Regions from separate parts of the Pseudomonas putida group bacterium ESBL64 genome, predicted to be linked through region 1. Evidence: predicted binding sites of a transcription regulator. Region 1 holds the regulator's gene; the other holds the start of a gene.
The links. Region 1 encodes sigma-54, which starts transcription at its own class of promoters, with help from an activator protein. Its sites were predicted from a motif close to ANTGGCATNNANNTTGCTNT; they were not measured.
Positions count from the first base shown of each region.

Region 2: the regulator sigma-54 is predicted to act here: its motif matches at 4,376-4,395, upstream of flgB (flagellar basal body rod protein FlgB).

Region 1 covers NZ_CP145799.1:2,817,259-2,824,100, reverse strand. The annotation lists gene V6093_RS12885 (ZIP family metal transporter) at 1-749, shown strand, start outside; gene V6093_RS12880 (HPr family phosphocarrier protein) at 777-1,049, opposite strand; gene rapZ (RNase adapter RapZ) at 1,068-1,922, opposite strand; gene ptsN (PTS IIA-like nitrogen regulatory protein PtsN) at 1,925-2,389, opposite strand; gene hpf (ribosome hibernation-promoting factor, HPF/YfiA family) at 2,402-2,710, opposite strand; gene V6093_RS12860 (RNA polymerase factor sigma-54) at 2,790-4,283, opposite strand; gene lptB (LPS export ABC transporter ATP-binding protein) at 4,459-5,184, opposite strand; gene lptA (lipopolysaccharide transport periplasmic protein LptA) at 5,185-5,709, opposite strand; gene lptC (LPS export ABC transporter periplasmic protein LptC) at 5,696-6,268, opposite strand; gene V6093_RS12840 (HAD family hydrolase) at 6,277-6,801, opposite strand; gene V6093_RS12835 (SIS domain-containing protein) at 6,814-6,842, opposite strand, start outside.
Region 2 covers NZ_CP145799.1:2,315,415-2,322,256, reverse strand. The annotation lists gene V6093_RS10525 (flagellar brake protein) at 1-255, opposite strand, end outside; gene V6093_RS10520 (flagella synthesis protein FlgN) at 335-802, opposite strand; gene flgM (flagellar biosynthesis anti-sigma factor FlgM) at 852-1,166, opposite strand; gene flgA (flagellar basal body P-ring formation chaperone FlgA) at 1,331-2,083, opposite strand; gene V6093_RS10505 (chemotaxis protein CheV) at 2,161-3,090, shown strand; gene cheR (protein-glutamate O-methyltransferase CheR) at 3,142-3,969, shown strand; gene flgB (flagellar basal body rod protein FlgB) at 4,442-4,852, shown strand; gene flgC (flagellar basal body rod protein FlgC) at 4,855-5,298, shown strand; gene flgD (flagellar hook assembly protein FlgD) at 5,314-6,018, shown strand; gene V6093_RS10480 (flagellar hook-basal body complex protein) at 6,050-6,842, shown strand, end outside.

The DNA of each region.
Region 1 (6,842 bases):
AGGGCGGTGCTTTATGCGCGCTGGGTACGGCACTGGGCGCAGTACCGGTACTGGTCATTCGCAATATGCCCGTGGCGCTGGCGGATACGCTGTTGGGCTTCGGTGCTGGCGTGATGCTGGCGGCCACCGCGTTTTCCCTGATCATGCCGGGCCTGGCGGCGGCTCAGTCTATTGGCTTCAGCCCTTGGGGGGCAGGTGGCCTGGTCAGTTTTGGCCTGATGTTCGGGGCGTTGTGCCTGTTCCTGGTCGACCTCAAGGTATCCTGGGCTTCGCCTGAAGCGTTGGTGGGCACAGCAAACCAGCCGGTGATTGCAGCGCGCATCTGGCTGTTCGTGATTGCCATCATTGCCCACAACATCCCCGAAGGTATGGCCATTGGTGTGTCGGCCGGGGGAGGTATGGCCGACGCCGACAGCCTGGCCATGGGCATTGCCTTGCAGGATGTGCCTGAGGGGCTGGTGATCGCGCTGGTGCTGGCAGGGGCGGGCATGCCGCGCTTCAAGGCCTTCCTGATCGGCGCAGCCTCAGGCTTGGTCGAGCCGGTGGCGGCGTTGATCTGTGCCTGGCTGGTGAATGTTGCCGAACTGCTGCTGCCGCTGGGGCTGGCCTGTGCAGCAGGGGCGATGTTGCTGGTGGTCACCCAGGAAATCATCCCCGAATCGCGCAGCAACGGCCATCATCGTCTGGCCAGTCTTGGGCTGTGTACAGGCTTCTGTCTGATGATGGTGATGGATACCGCGATGTCCTGATCTTGTGCAAGCGCAGGTTTGCGAGGCCTATTCGCCTTCGTCAAAGAAATTGTTGATCAGTTCGACCAGTGCATCCATGGCGTCGTTGTCCTGCTCACCCTCGGTATGCAGGTGCACCTGGGTGCCTTTGCCTGCGGCCAGCATCATCACCGCCATGATGCTCTTGCCATCCACCAGCTTGTCCGGGGCGCGACCCACCCGTACCTGGCAGGGGAAGCGGCCGGCCACACCGACGAACTTGGCTGCCGCCCGGGCATGCAGACCCAGCTTGTTGATGATGGTGATTTCGCGGGCGGGCATCAGGGGTGGATCCTTGGGCTAGAGGTCGCGATGACGGACCTGGACGTTTTTCAGGGTTTGCTGCAGCTGTTGACCAAGGCGCTCGGTGATGTACACCGAACGGTGATGGCCGCCAGTGCAGCCGATGGCAATGGTTACGTAGGCGCGGTTGCTGGCAGCGAAGCGGGGCAACCATTTGAGCAGGTAGCTGGAGATGTCGTTGTACATGTCTTCGACATCCGGTTGTGCGGCCAGGTAGTCGATCACGGGTTGATCGAGACCTGAGTGCTCACGCAGTTCTGGTTTCCAGTAGGGGTTGGGCAGGCAGCGCACGTCAAAAACCAGGTCGGCGTCGACCGGCATGCCCCGTTTGAACCCGAACGACTCGACCAGAAACGCTGTGCCAGGCTCGGGTTGGTTGAGCAGACGCAGTTTGATCGAGTCACGCAACTGGTACAGGTTCAGGTTGGTGGTGTCGATCTTCAGGTCGGCCAGGTCGGCAATGGGGCCCAACAAATCGCTTTCCACGCGGATCGCTTCCGCGAGCGAGCGGTTGGCGTTGGTCAGGGGGTGCCGCCTGCGGGTTTCCGAGAAACGCTTGAGAAGGACCTCTTCATCGGCATCCAGGTACAACACGTCGCACTGGATGTGCCGTGCGCGGGCTTCTTCAAGCAGCTCGGGAAAACGCATCAGGTGACTGGGCAGGTTGCGTGCGTCGATCGAAACCGCCACCTTGGGCTGCAGCAATTCGGTGTTGATCAGTGCATTTTCCGCCAACTGCGGCAATAGCCCGGCTGGCAGATTGTCGATGCAATAGAAACCGCTGTCTTCCAGGACATCGAGGGCGGTGCTCTTGCCGGAGCCGGACCGGCCGCTGACGATGATCAGGCGCATGTTCAGTGCTCGTTCTGTACGTCCAGGACAACCTGGAACAGGGCCTCGTTGCTGGTGGCCGCACGCAGTCGATCACGGACCTCCTTGCGATCGAGCATGCTGGCGATCTGACGCAGAAGTTCAAGGTGGGCATCGGTGGCCGCTTCGGGCACCAGCAGCACAAACAGCAGGTCCACCGGCGCGCCATCGATGGCGTCGTAATCGATAGGCGCTTCCAGGTGCAGCAGGGCGCTGACTGGCGCAGAGCATCCTTCAAGCCGGCAGTGCGGGATGGCGATGCCATTGCCAAAACCGGTAGAACCGAGCTTTTCCCGGGCTACCAGTTTTTCGAAGACGTCCTGCATCTCCAGTTCTGGCACTTGGTCGGCGATGACAGTGGCGACCTTTTCCAGGGCGCGCTTCTTGCTGCCGCCCGGCACGTTCACGAGGGAACGGCCGGGGGTCAGGATGGTTTCAAGTCGGATCATGGATGAGGGGGATCAGCGGGCAGCTGCACCTTGCAGCAGGCTTTGCTGTTTTTCCTTGTGTTTTTTCAGTTGGCGGTCGAGCTTGTCGGCCAAGGCGTCGATCGCTGCATACATGTCTTCGTGTTCGGCGTTGGCTACCACTTCGCCGCCGGGAATCTGCAGGGTCGCCTCGACCTTCTGCTGAAGCTTCTCGACTTTCATGATTACCTGCACGTTGGTGATCTTGTCGAAGTGACTCTCCACGCGGGCGAGCTTTTCAAGCACGTAATCGCGCAGTGGCTGGGTGACTTCTACATGCTGTCCACTGATATTGACTTGCATACAGCTTCTCCTTTGTTGCCCGTGCATAAAGAGGCAGGTCTTGCACCTGCCACGAAAACGCTGTGGCACATCTCAGGGGCTACATCAGTCGCTTGCGTTCGCTCGACGGTGCGATGCCGAGGGACTCGCGGTACTTGGCGACGGTGCGACGGGCTACCTGGATGCCTTGTGCCTCCAGTAAACCAGCGATCTTGCTGTCACTCAATGGCTTTTTCTGATTTTCCGCCGCAACCAGTTTCTTGATGATCGCGCGGATCGCCGTGGACGAGCATTCTCCGCCTTCGGAGGTGCTGACATGGCTGGAGAAAAAGTATTTCAGTTCGTAGATGCCACGCGGGGTGTGCATGTATTTCTGCGTGGTAACCCGCGAGATGGTCGATTCGTGCATGCCTACGGCTTCGGCAATGTCATGCAGTACCAACGGCTTCATCGCTTCGTCGCCGTGGTCGAGGAAGCCGCGCTGGTGCTCGACGATCTGCGTGGCAACTTTCATCAGGGTTTCGTTACGGCTTTGCAGGCTCTTGATGAACCAGCGCGCTTCCTGCAGCTGGTTGCGCATGAAGGTGTTGTCGGCGCTGGTGTCGGCACGGCGCACGAAGCCGGCGTATTGTGGGTTGACGCGCAGGCGTGGGATGGCTTCCTGGTTCAGTTCTACCAGCCAACGGTCGCTGTCCTTGCGCACGATGACGTCGGGCACCACGTACTCGGGCTCGCTGGACTCGATCTGCGAACCAGGGCGCGGGTTAAGGCTTTGCACCAGTTCGATGACCTGGCGCAGCTCGTCTTCCTTGATTTTCATCCGCCGCATCAGCTGGCTGTAGTCACGGCTGCCGAGCAGGTCGATGAAATCGGTGACCAGGCGCTTGGCTTCGGTCATCCACGGGGTTGTAGCGGGCAGTTGGCGCAGTTGCAGCAACAGGCATTCGCCCAGATTGCGGGCGCCGACGCCAGCCGGCTCGAACTGCTGGATGCGGTGCAGTACTGCTTCGACCTCGTCCAGCTCGATATCCAGCTCCGGGTCGAAACCGGCGCAGATTTCTTCGAGTGTGTCTTCCAGGTAGCCCTGGCCGTTGATGCTGTCGATCAGGGTCACGGCAATCAAGCGGTCGGTGTCGGACATCGGCGCCAGGTTCAACTGCCACAGCAGGTGGCTTTGCAGGCTTTCGCCGGCCGATGTGCGCGTGGTGAAGTCCCATTCGTCATCATCGTTGCTCGGCAGGCTGCTGGCGCTGGTCTGGTAGATGTCTTCCCAGGCCGTATCGACCGGGAGCTCGTTGGGGATGCGCTCGCTCCACTCACCGTCTTCCAGGTTGTCGGCGCTGACGGTGCTTTCCTGGAAGCTGTTGTCCTGAACTTCGGCGGCCGGCTTGTTCTCGGCGTTGTCGGCCATCGGGTCGCTGTTGTCGAAGTCTTCGCCGTCTTCCTGACGTTCGAGCATCGGGTTCGACTCCAGCGCTTCCTGGATTTCCTGTTGGAGGTCCAGGGTAGAGAGCTGGAGCAGGCGGATGGCCTGTTGCAACTGAGGTGTCATCGTCAGTTGCTGGCCCATTTTTAGGACGAGCGATGGTTTCATGGCAGGGGCTTAATACCTTGTTCGCCGGCGCGCATGCGCCATCCACTACACGAGGGCGCCGAAGCGCCAGATCAAGCAAGTTTTATGCCTTAAATTGTAGCGTTTGCCTAGAGTACCGTAACAACTTTACCCGCAGTCTCAGGGCTGTTTGCCAGTACTTCAGGCGCGTGCCGGGTCAGAGGCGGAACTCGTGGCCCAGGTAAACTTCTTTGACCAAGTCGTTTGCCAGGATGGTTTCAGCGTCGCCTTCGGCGATCAATCGGCCATCGTTGACGATATAAGCGGTTTCGCAGATATCCAGGGTTTCACGCACGTTGTGGTCGGTAATCAGTACGCCGATACCTTTGGCCTTGAGGTGGTGGATGATCTGCTTGATGTCGCCGACCGAAATCGGGTCGACACCGGCGAACGGTTCGTCCAGCAGGATGAACTTGGGTGCGGTCGCCAGGGCGCGCGCAATTTCGACGCGGCGGCGTTCACCACCGGACAGGCTCATGCCGAGGTTGTCCCGGATGTGGCTGATGTGGAACTCCTGCAGCAGGCTTTCCAGCTCTTTGCGGCGGCCGTCCCGGTCGAGGTCCTTGCGGGTCTCGAGGATGGCCATGATGTTGTCGGCGACCGACAGCTTGCGGAAGATCGAGGCTTCCTGCGGCAGGTAGCCGATACCGGCGCGAGCGCGGCCGTGCATGGGCTGGTGGCTGACATCGAGGTTGTCGATCAGTACGCGGCCCTGTTCGGCCTGGACCAGCCCGACAATCATGTAGAAGCAGGTGGTCTTGCCGGCGCCGTTGGGGCCGAGCAGGCCGACGATCTGGCCGCTGTCGATAGACAGGCTGACATCACGTACTACCTGCCGCCCCTTGTAGCTCTTTGCCAGGTGCTGGGCTTTGAGGGTTGCCATTTACTCGGCCTTCTTCTTGGGCTGGATCACCATGTCGATGCGCTGACGGGGTGTTGTCACATTGCCACCACGGCCGGCGGTCGCCACCTGGGTCTGAGTGTTGTAGACGATCTTTTCGCCTTCGGTGGTATTGCCTTCGCTCTCGACCTTGGCGCGGTCGGTGAGAATGACCAAGTCCTTCTGCGACTGGTACTGGATGGTTACGCCCCAGCCTTTCATCTTGTCCGGCTTGGCTGCGCTCTGCTGCTGCTCGAAGTAGGCCAGGTTGCCCACCGAGGTCACTACGTCGATATCGCCAGAGGCGGAGCGGGTAATGGTCACGGTGTTGCCTTTGATCATCATCGAACCCTGAGTGATGATCACGTCGCCGGTGTAAGTGGCCACGCCTTGTTTGTCATCCAGGTGAGCGTTGTCGGCCTGGATGCGGATAGGCTGGTCACGGTCGTTCGGCAGGGCGAGGGCGCTCGCGCTTCCCAGTGCTGCGCTCAGGCTGAGCAAAAGGGGGAGGGTTTTAACGAGCCTCATACTGTCCTCTTACGTTAGAGAGCAAGTCCATCTTGCCTTCTTTCAAATACGCTTTCATGCCTTTGCCCGTAGTGGTGCCTCCGGCGCCGTCGATTCTAACGGCTTGCTCGGTCTGCGCATATTGCTTCTGCGGGAACACGGTCATGCGTGAGCTGGTAATGATGGTTTCACGCTGCCTTTCATCGGTGCGGGCAATCCGTACCTTGTCGATCAGTTCGACCTCGGTACCGTCAGGATTGACCTCGGCGCGCGTGCTCTGCACATGCCACGGGTACTCGGTGCCGCGGTACAGGTGCAGGTCCGGTGTGGTCACCTGGGTGACTTCGCTGGTCTTGAGGTGTTCGATTCTGTCGGCGGTCATTTCGTATTGCAGCTTGCCGTCGGGCAGGAACTGCACGCTGTGGGCGTTGATCGCGTAGTAATCGATGGCGCTTTCGTCGACTTGGGCCACGGGCTTGTCGAGGAAGCTTTCCGGGCTGACATTCCAGTAGCCAATGGCTACCAACAGGGCGGCTATCGCCCCGAGCAGCACAATGTTTCGGGCTTTCTTGCTGAGCATGGGCAGCCTTACAGGTAGTTGGCGTTGGCAGCGTCCAGGGTGCCCTGGGCCTGCATGATCAATTCGCAGAATTCACGGGCCGCGCCTTCGCCGCCACGTGCCTGGGTCACGCCGTGGGCGTGCTGGCGTACGAACGGTGCGGCGTTGGCTACGGCCATGCCCAGAGCCACTCGGCGAATCACCGGCAGGTCGGGCAGGTCGTCGCCCAGGTAAGCCACTTGATCATAGCTTAGGCCCAGTTCGGCGAGCAGGCCGTCAAGCACCACCAATTTGTCCTCCCGGCCTTGGTAGAGGTGCGGGATGCCGAGGTTACTGGCCCGGCGTTCGACCACGGGGGTCTTGCGCCCGCTGATGATCGCGGTGGTCACGCCCGAGGCCATGAGCATCTTGATGCCCTGGCCGTCGAGGGTATTGAACGTCTTGAATTCGCTGCCATCCTCGAGGAAGTACAGGCGCCCGTCGGTGAGCACGCCGTCCACGTCGAAGACTGCCAGCTTGATGCCTTTGCCGCGTTGCATGAGGTCCTGGTTCATTCCATCGCTCCTTTACATTACGCCGGCGCGCAGCAGGTCAT
Region 2 (6,842 bases), 500 kb from region 1:
GTGGAAGCCTTCGACACGGAAGTGCTCGCCGTTCTCGATGAATTTCTCGCCGTCACGGGGGATCATCTCATCCAGTGCCAGGGTGTTGCTTTCGCGGTCCACGTGCACCACATAGCTCTGGAAGCGCTGGCTGCGGTCATGGAAGGTGATGATCAGGGGGTCGTGGCTTTCCTGCAGCTGCCGCAAGTTGGCCGCAATCTCCAAGGGGGTGCTCAACACCTTGGGTGGTTGCGGGGCATCGGATTCATTGAACACAGCTTATCGTTCTCCAGGCAAAAGCGACACACGCAAGTAACGGCATTTTGCCACTATGTTCTGTGCCTTGATAGAAAAATCACACTTGGCTGAGCGCGCGCGGCTTGGCCAGAGGCGAGGTGCTGCCACGGCTGTCGTAGAGCGAAGGCGAGTCGCCGCCCATGAGGATCCGGATCTGGTTGTTGGTGACGTGTTGCTGCACCTGGATGATCCGGCCATTGGTTTCGTTAAGCTGTTGGCAGGCTTGCATCAACTGGCTGATCACGTCCAGTTGTTGCAGGATCAATTCACCGTTAGGCGATTGGGCCGCCACAGCCTCCACGCCGGCGCGATCTGCGCTCAGGCCAAGGCTGGTGAGCAGGTTGTTGCGCCGCAGGCCTTGCTGCTCCAGTAACACGATCAAAGACTGCTTGCGGGCCAGGATATTTTCCAGTGGCGCCATATCGCGGCCATGCAGGGCTACAGACTCCTTCTGCAGAAGGTCGAGCAGTTCCTGCATCGGGGCAATGTCATCTTCGATTAGTTGCAGCAAGGTGGTGTCGTGCATGGCTAACTCTTGGCTTTTCTGGCGTCCGTGAAGTCAGCGCGCCGTACGGTCAGCGCTGGGCTTCGAAATCGAGCAGTTTGCTGGCGACCCGGCCGGCATCGACCTGGTAGCTGCCGTCGGCGATTGCCTGCTTCAACTGGGCCACACGGGCGCTGTTGACCACGGGCTCGTCGCGCAGCTTGTCGCTGATCTTCTGCAACTGCTGTGCCTCCTGGCTGAGGTGTACCGCCTCTCCGCTGGCGCTGGTGTCTTTCACCGCTTCCTGGCTGGCTGCCGGTTTTTCGGCGCTGCCGGACGCGGTGTTGCCGCGCACGCCGCCCGTGACGGACGGAGAGTTATTCAAACGACTGAAGTCGATGACCATGATCAGAAACCTCTGGGTATTTGGACGCTTGCCTTGTTTTCGGCCAACCCGATATAAACTTTAGGCACAAATGCATTGCCGCCTGTCGGCAAGCCCGCGAACCCGTGTTCTGACACAGTTTAGGAAAAGCGGTTCCTCACTGCCAGCGCAATCTGGTGGCTGGCCTACATACTGACCTCGACTTGGCCCGGGCCGGTCACCCTGGCCTTGACCACGCGTTTTGAATTGAGGTTGCGTACCCGGATCTGCTCGCTCAGGCCGCCCTTGCTCAGGGCTTCGCCCGGCATGCGCACACTCAGGCTGCCACTGCGGGCAATGATCACCACCTGGTCACCCTTGCGCACCACCTCGGCCTGTTCCAGGTGTTGCGGGGTGAGCACCTGGTCGATCACCGTGGGGCGCAGCATCTTCATGCCCACCGCCTGGTCCAGCTCGGTCAGAAAGCCCTGGCCCAGGGTGCCGACATCGCGCTCGCGCAGGGCCACGTCACCTTCGCCGACCGTGTTGTCGCGCTTGAGCGGGCGGGTCACCACCACCACGTCGCGGAAAAGTCGCACGGTGGCCGGCACAAATACCGTCCACGGTGCTGCGCCGTTGCAACGTACCCGTACCGTCACCCGGCCCAGCGGCTGGGCCGGGCTTTCCAGTGAGGCGTCCAGCTGCTGACTGCACAACGGCATGCGCAGGCGTGGGTCCAGCGGGTTGACCTGGATTTCATAGCGGCCGGCGGTCTGGGTAGTGGACAGATAATCTTCAACGGTGAATTCAAGAAACCCTTGGGTGACACCGATAAGCTGTTCAGGCAAGGTGAACGCGTTCGCCACCGTGCGAACGCCGGGCATCAGCAGGCACAGCGTGGCCAGCGGGCCAGTCAGCAGGCGTGTCAATCGTCGGGAAAATGTCGTTTTCGTGTGCATGACACTCAAAAAAGCAAAGCCCGTGCCGACTCGCTACCTGAGTTGCAACGAAAGGCTGAAACGTTAAGGAGTCTGGCATGGCGGGTGTTATGGATTCGGTCAACCAGCGCACGCAGCTGGTGGGGCAGAATCGCCTGGAATTGCTGCTGTTCCGCCTCAATGGCGAACAGCTTTACGGCATCAATGTGTTCAAGGTCAGGGAAGTACTGCAATGCCCTGCGCTGACCCTGCTGCCCAAGGCGCACCCTGTGGTGCGTGGCGTTGCCAATATTCGTGGGTCGACCATCCCGATCCTCGACTTGTCGATGGCCACCGGGTTGCGACCGCTGCAGGAAGACACACGCAACAGCTTCGTGATCATCACCGAGTACAACACCAAGACCCAAGGCTTCCTGGTGCATTCGGTGGAGCGCATCGTCAACATGAACTGGGAAGAGATCCATCCGCCACCCAAGGGTACTGGCCGTGATCACTACCTCACCGCGGTCACCCGGGTGGACAACCGCATGGTCGAGATCATCGACGTGGAGAAGGTGCTGGCCGAAGTGTCGCCGTCGTCCGAGTCGGTATCGGCCGGTGTGATCGATGCCGAAGTGCAGGACAAGGCGGTGTTGATGCGGGTGCTGACCGTCGACGACTCGTCAGTGGCGCGCAAGCAGGTCAGCCGTTGCTTGCAGACCGTTGGGGTCGAGGTGGTGGCGCTCAATGATGGCCGTCAGGCGCTGAACTACCTGCGTCAGCTGGTGGATGAGGGCAAAAAGCCGGAAGAAGAGTTCCTGATGATGATCTCGGACATTGAAATGCCGGAAATGGACGGATATACGCTAACCGCGGAGATTCGCAGCGATCCGCGCATGCAAAAATTGCACATCTGCCTGCATACTTCGCTTTCCGGGGTGTTCAACCAGGCAATGGTCAAGAAGGTCGGCGCCGATGACTTCCTGGCCAAGTTCAAGCCGGACGACCTGGCCCAACGGGTGGTCGACCGGATCAAGGCAGCGCATTGAAGCAGCCGGGGGCATGCCCCCGGCACCAGTGATTGAAAAGAGGCGGCAGTAGTGTCTACGGGTAATTTGGATTTCGAACAGTTCCGGGTCTTCCTGGAGAAAGCCTGTGGCATCCTGCTGGGCGAGAATAAGCAGTATCTGGTTTCCAGCCGTCTCAACAAGCTGATGGAACAACAGGGCATCAAGAGCCTGGGTGAGCTGGTGCAGCGCATTCAGGCCCAGCCGCGCGGCGGTTTGCGCGAGCAGGTGGTCGATGCCATGACCACCAACGAGACCCTGTGGTTTCGCGACACCTACCCCTTTGAGGTGTTGAAGAACAAGGTGATCCCCGAGTTCATCCGCAACAACCCCGGCCAGCGCCTGCGCATGTGGTCGGCGGCCTGTTCGTCGGGGCAGGAGCCGTATTCCATCTCGATGGCGATCGACGAGTTCGAGCGCAGCAACCTCGGCCAGTTGAAGATGGGGGCGCAGATCGTCGCCACCGACCTCTCCGGCACCATGCTGACCAACTGCAAGACCGGCGAATACGATAGCCTGGCGATTGCCCGCGGCCTGTCCCAGGAGCGCCTGCAGCGCTACTTCGACCCCAAAGGGCCGGGGCGTTGGGCGGTCAAGCCAGCGATTCGCAGCCGTGTCGAATTCCGCTCGTTCAACCTGCTCGACAGCTATGCCAGTCTGGGCAAGTTCGACATCGTGTTCTGCCGCAATGTGCTGATCTATTTCTCGGCGCAGGTGAAGAAGGACATCCTGCTGCGCATTCACAGTACCCTCAAGCCAGGTGGCTACCTGTTCCTCGGCGCCTCGGAAGCGCTGAACGGCTTGCCGGACCATTACCAGATGGTGCAGTGCAGCCCGGGGATCATCTACCAGGCCAAGTAAGCACGAAGGCCGGTATCGAGAGATGCCGGTCTTTTTGTTTGCCTATCCGCTGTTCCTGCCGAGCTCCCCGTAGGCGCGGGTTTACCCGCGAAGAGGTCGGCCCTGCTGGCCAATCTCCACCCGCCGTTCACCGTTGCTGCCGCTACCGTATTCGCGGGTAAACCCGCTCCTACGACGGATCGGGGGTGGACATAGGTCGGTGGTTGGGCACAGGCCGCGTGTAGGAGCGGGTTTACCCGCGAAGAGGCCCGCACAGGAAAACACTGACGTCAATTTTTTGTTTTGCCGCTTTTGCCGCCCATCAATTGCCGCTTTTGTCACCTCAGGCGGAAGGCCTTTGCCGCTTTTCTGGCATCAACCTGACAGTACTGCGCCGCAATCCTCCCTAAACACGGGCTTTTCAGTGGTTGGCACAGCCCTTGCTATACCTTGCTCAACGAAATTCCGGTCAACCTCTGAAGGTTTCCCCGACATGAGCATCAGTTTCGACAAGGCGCTTGGTATCCACGAAAAGGCCCTGGGCTTCCGCGCTCAGCGCGCCGAGGTGTTGGCCAACAATATCGCCAACGCCGACACGCCCAATTACAAGGCGCGTGACATGGACTTTTCTTCGGTGCTCGCCGCCGAGACCAGCAAGCAGCAAGGCGGCCGCTTCGCCATGGACCGTACCAACAGCCGGCACATCGAAGCCGAAGGCCTCGCCATCGCGGCTGACGATACCCTCAAGTACCGTACACCGCTGCAGCCGTCGATCGACCAGAACACCGTGGACGCGCAGATCGAGCAATCGAACTACACCGAAAACGCGATTGGCTTCCAGGCAAGCTTCACCTTGCTCAACAGTAAATTCAAAGGGCTGGTTTCCGCCCTGCGGGGAGAATGACCATGTCCCTTTCCAGTGTCTTCAACATTGCCGGTAGCGGCATGAGCGCACAGAACACGCGTCTGAACACCGTGGCGTCCAACATCGCCAACGCCGAGACCGTGTCTTCGAGCATCGACCAGACGTACCGCGCCCGTCACCCGGTGTTCGCCACCACTTTCCAGAATGCACAGGCCGGCAGCAGCCAGTCGCTGTTCGAAGACCAGGGCGAGGCAGGGCAGGGCGTGCAGGTAAAAGGCATCGTCGAAGACCAGAGCACGCTGGAAGCACGCTACGAGCCGAACCACCCGGCGGCGAACAAGGACGGCTACGTCTACTACCCGAACGTCAATGTGGTCGAGGAGATGGCTGACATGATCTCCGCCAGTCGCGCGTTTCAGACCAACGCCGAACTGATGAATACGGCCAAGAGCATGATGCAGAAAGTGCTGACCCTGGGGCAGTGATAAGGAATTCAGACCATGGCAATCGATACTAACGGTGTAAACCTCAATGACGTGCTGTCGGCGTCGGGCGTGGGCACCAGCACCAAAAAGACCACGGACACTGCATCCAAGACCGGCAACGATTCGCTTGGCAAAGATGCCTTTCTGCAGCTGCTGGTCACCCAGATGCAACACCAGAACCCGCTGGACCCGCAGGATAACAGCGAGTTCGTTGCCCAGTTGGCGCAGTTCAGCAGCCTGGAAGGTATTACCTCGCTGAACGATTCGGTCAGCTCCATCACCAGTGCAATGGCCTCGTCCCAGGCGCTTCAAGCGTCGTCGCTGGTAGGGCGCTCGGTGGTGGTTCAGAACGACAAGGCTGTGGTTGATACCGCTGAAAGCTTCAATGCCCAGTTCGTTGTGCCTCAGGCAATCAGTGAAGCGAAGATCACTATCAAGGACAAGGATGGCAACACGGTCAAGACCATCGAGTTGGGTGAGCAGAAAGCCGGTTACGCCGACTTCATCTGGGACGGTACCAACAACAGTGGCGAGAAAGTCGACCCGGGCACTTACACCTTCACCGCTAGCACCACAGTCGATGGCGAGGCGGTGCAAATGAGCACGCTGTTGCCGGCCAAGGTAACCAGCGTCAGCTTCAGTGCCTCAGGAGAAATGGTGCTCAACCTTGCCGGTGTAGGCAAGGTCTCCCTCTCCGACGTGCAAACCATCGGTATCTAAGGCCCGCTAGCGCGGCAAAAGGAGCGAATTCATGTCTTTCAATATCGGCCTTAGCGGTCTGTACGCAGCCAACAAACAACTGGATGTCACCGGCAACAACATCGCCAACGTCAATACCACGGGGTTCAAGGCCTCGCGTGCCGAGTTCGCGGATGTTTATGCGGGCGCCAACCGTCTGGGTGTGGGCAAGAACCAGGTGGGCAATGGTGTGCGACTGGCAGCCATTTCCCAGCAATTCACCCAGGGTGATGTAAACACTACGGGCAACGCGCTGGACATGGGTATCCAGGGCCAGGGCTTCTTCGTGCTGTCTGACAACGGCTCGAAGGTTTACACGCGGGCTGGTTCTTTCCAGCCTAGCAAGGACAACTTCGTCGAGACCTCCGATGGCCTGCGCCTGCAAGGTTACATGGCGGATGCCACCGGCAAGATCCAGAAAAGCGGCCTGACCGACCTGAAAATCGACACATCGGCATTGCAGCCCAAGCCGACCTCGTTGATCGATCAGGGTATCAACCTGAACTCCTCGGCGGCCTCGATTCCTTTCCAGGTGTATGACAACACCAAGCCGCCAGCCATGGCTGCATTCGACCCTGCGGACCCAAGCACTTATCAGCGCTCTAGCACCAGTACCGTGCTGGATGCTGACGGCGTTCAGCACGAAGTGCAGCAGTACTACCGCAAGACCGATACCAACGAATGGACCATGTACACGCTGGTCGATGGTCGAAACCCGTTCGATCCAGCCAGTACCACCCCGCTGGCCGGCACCATCAACTACAACAGTGATGGCACCATCAGCTCCATGCTGGCCGACACCACGG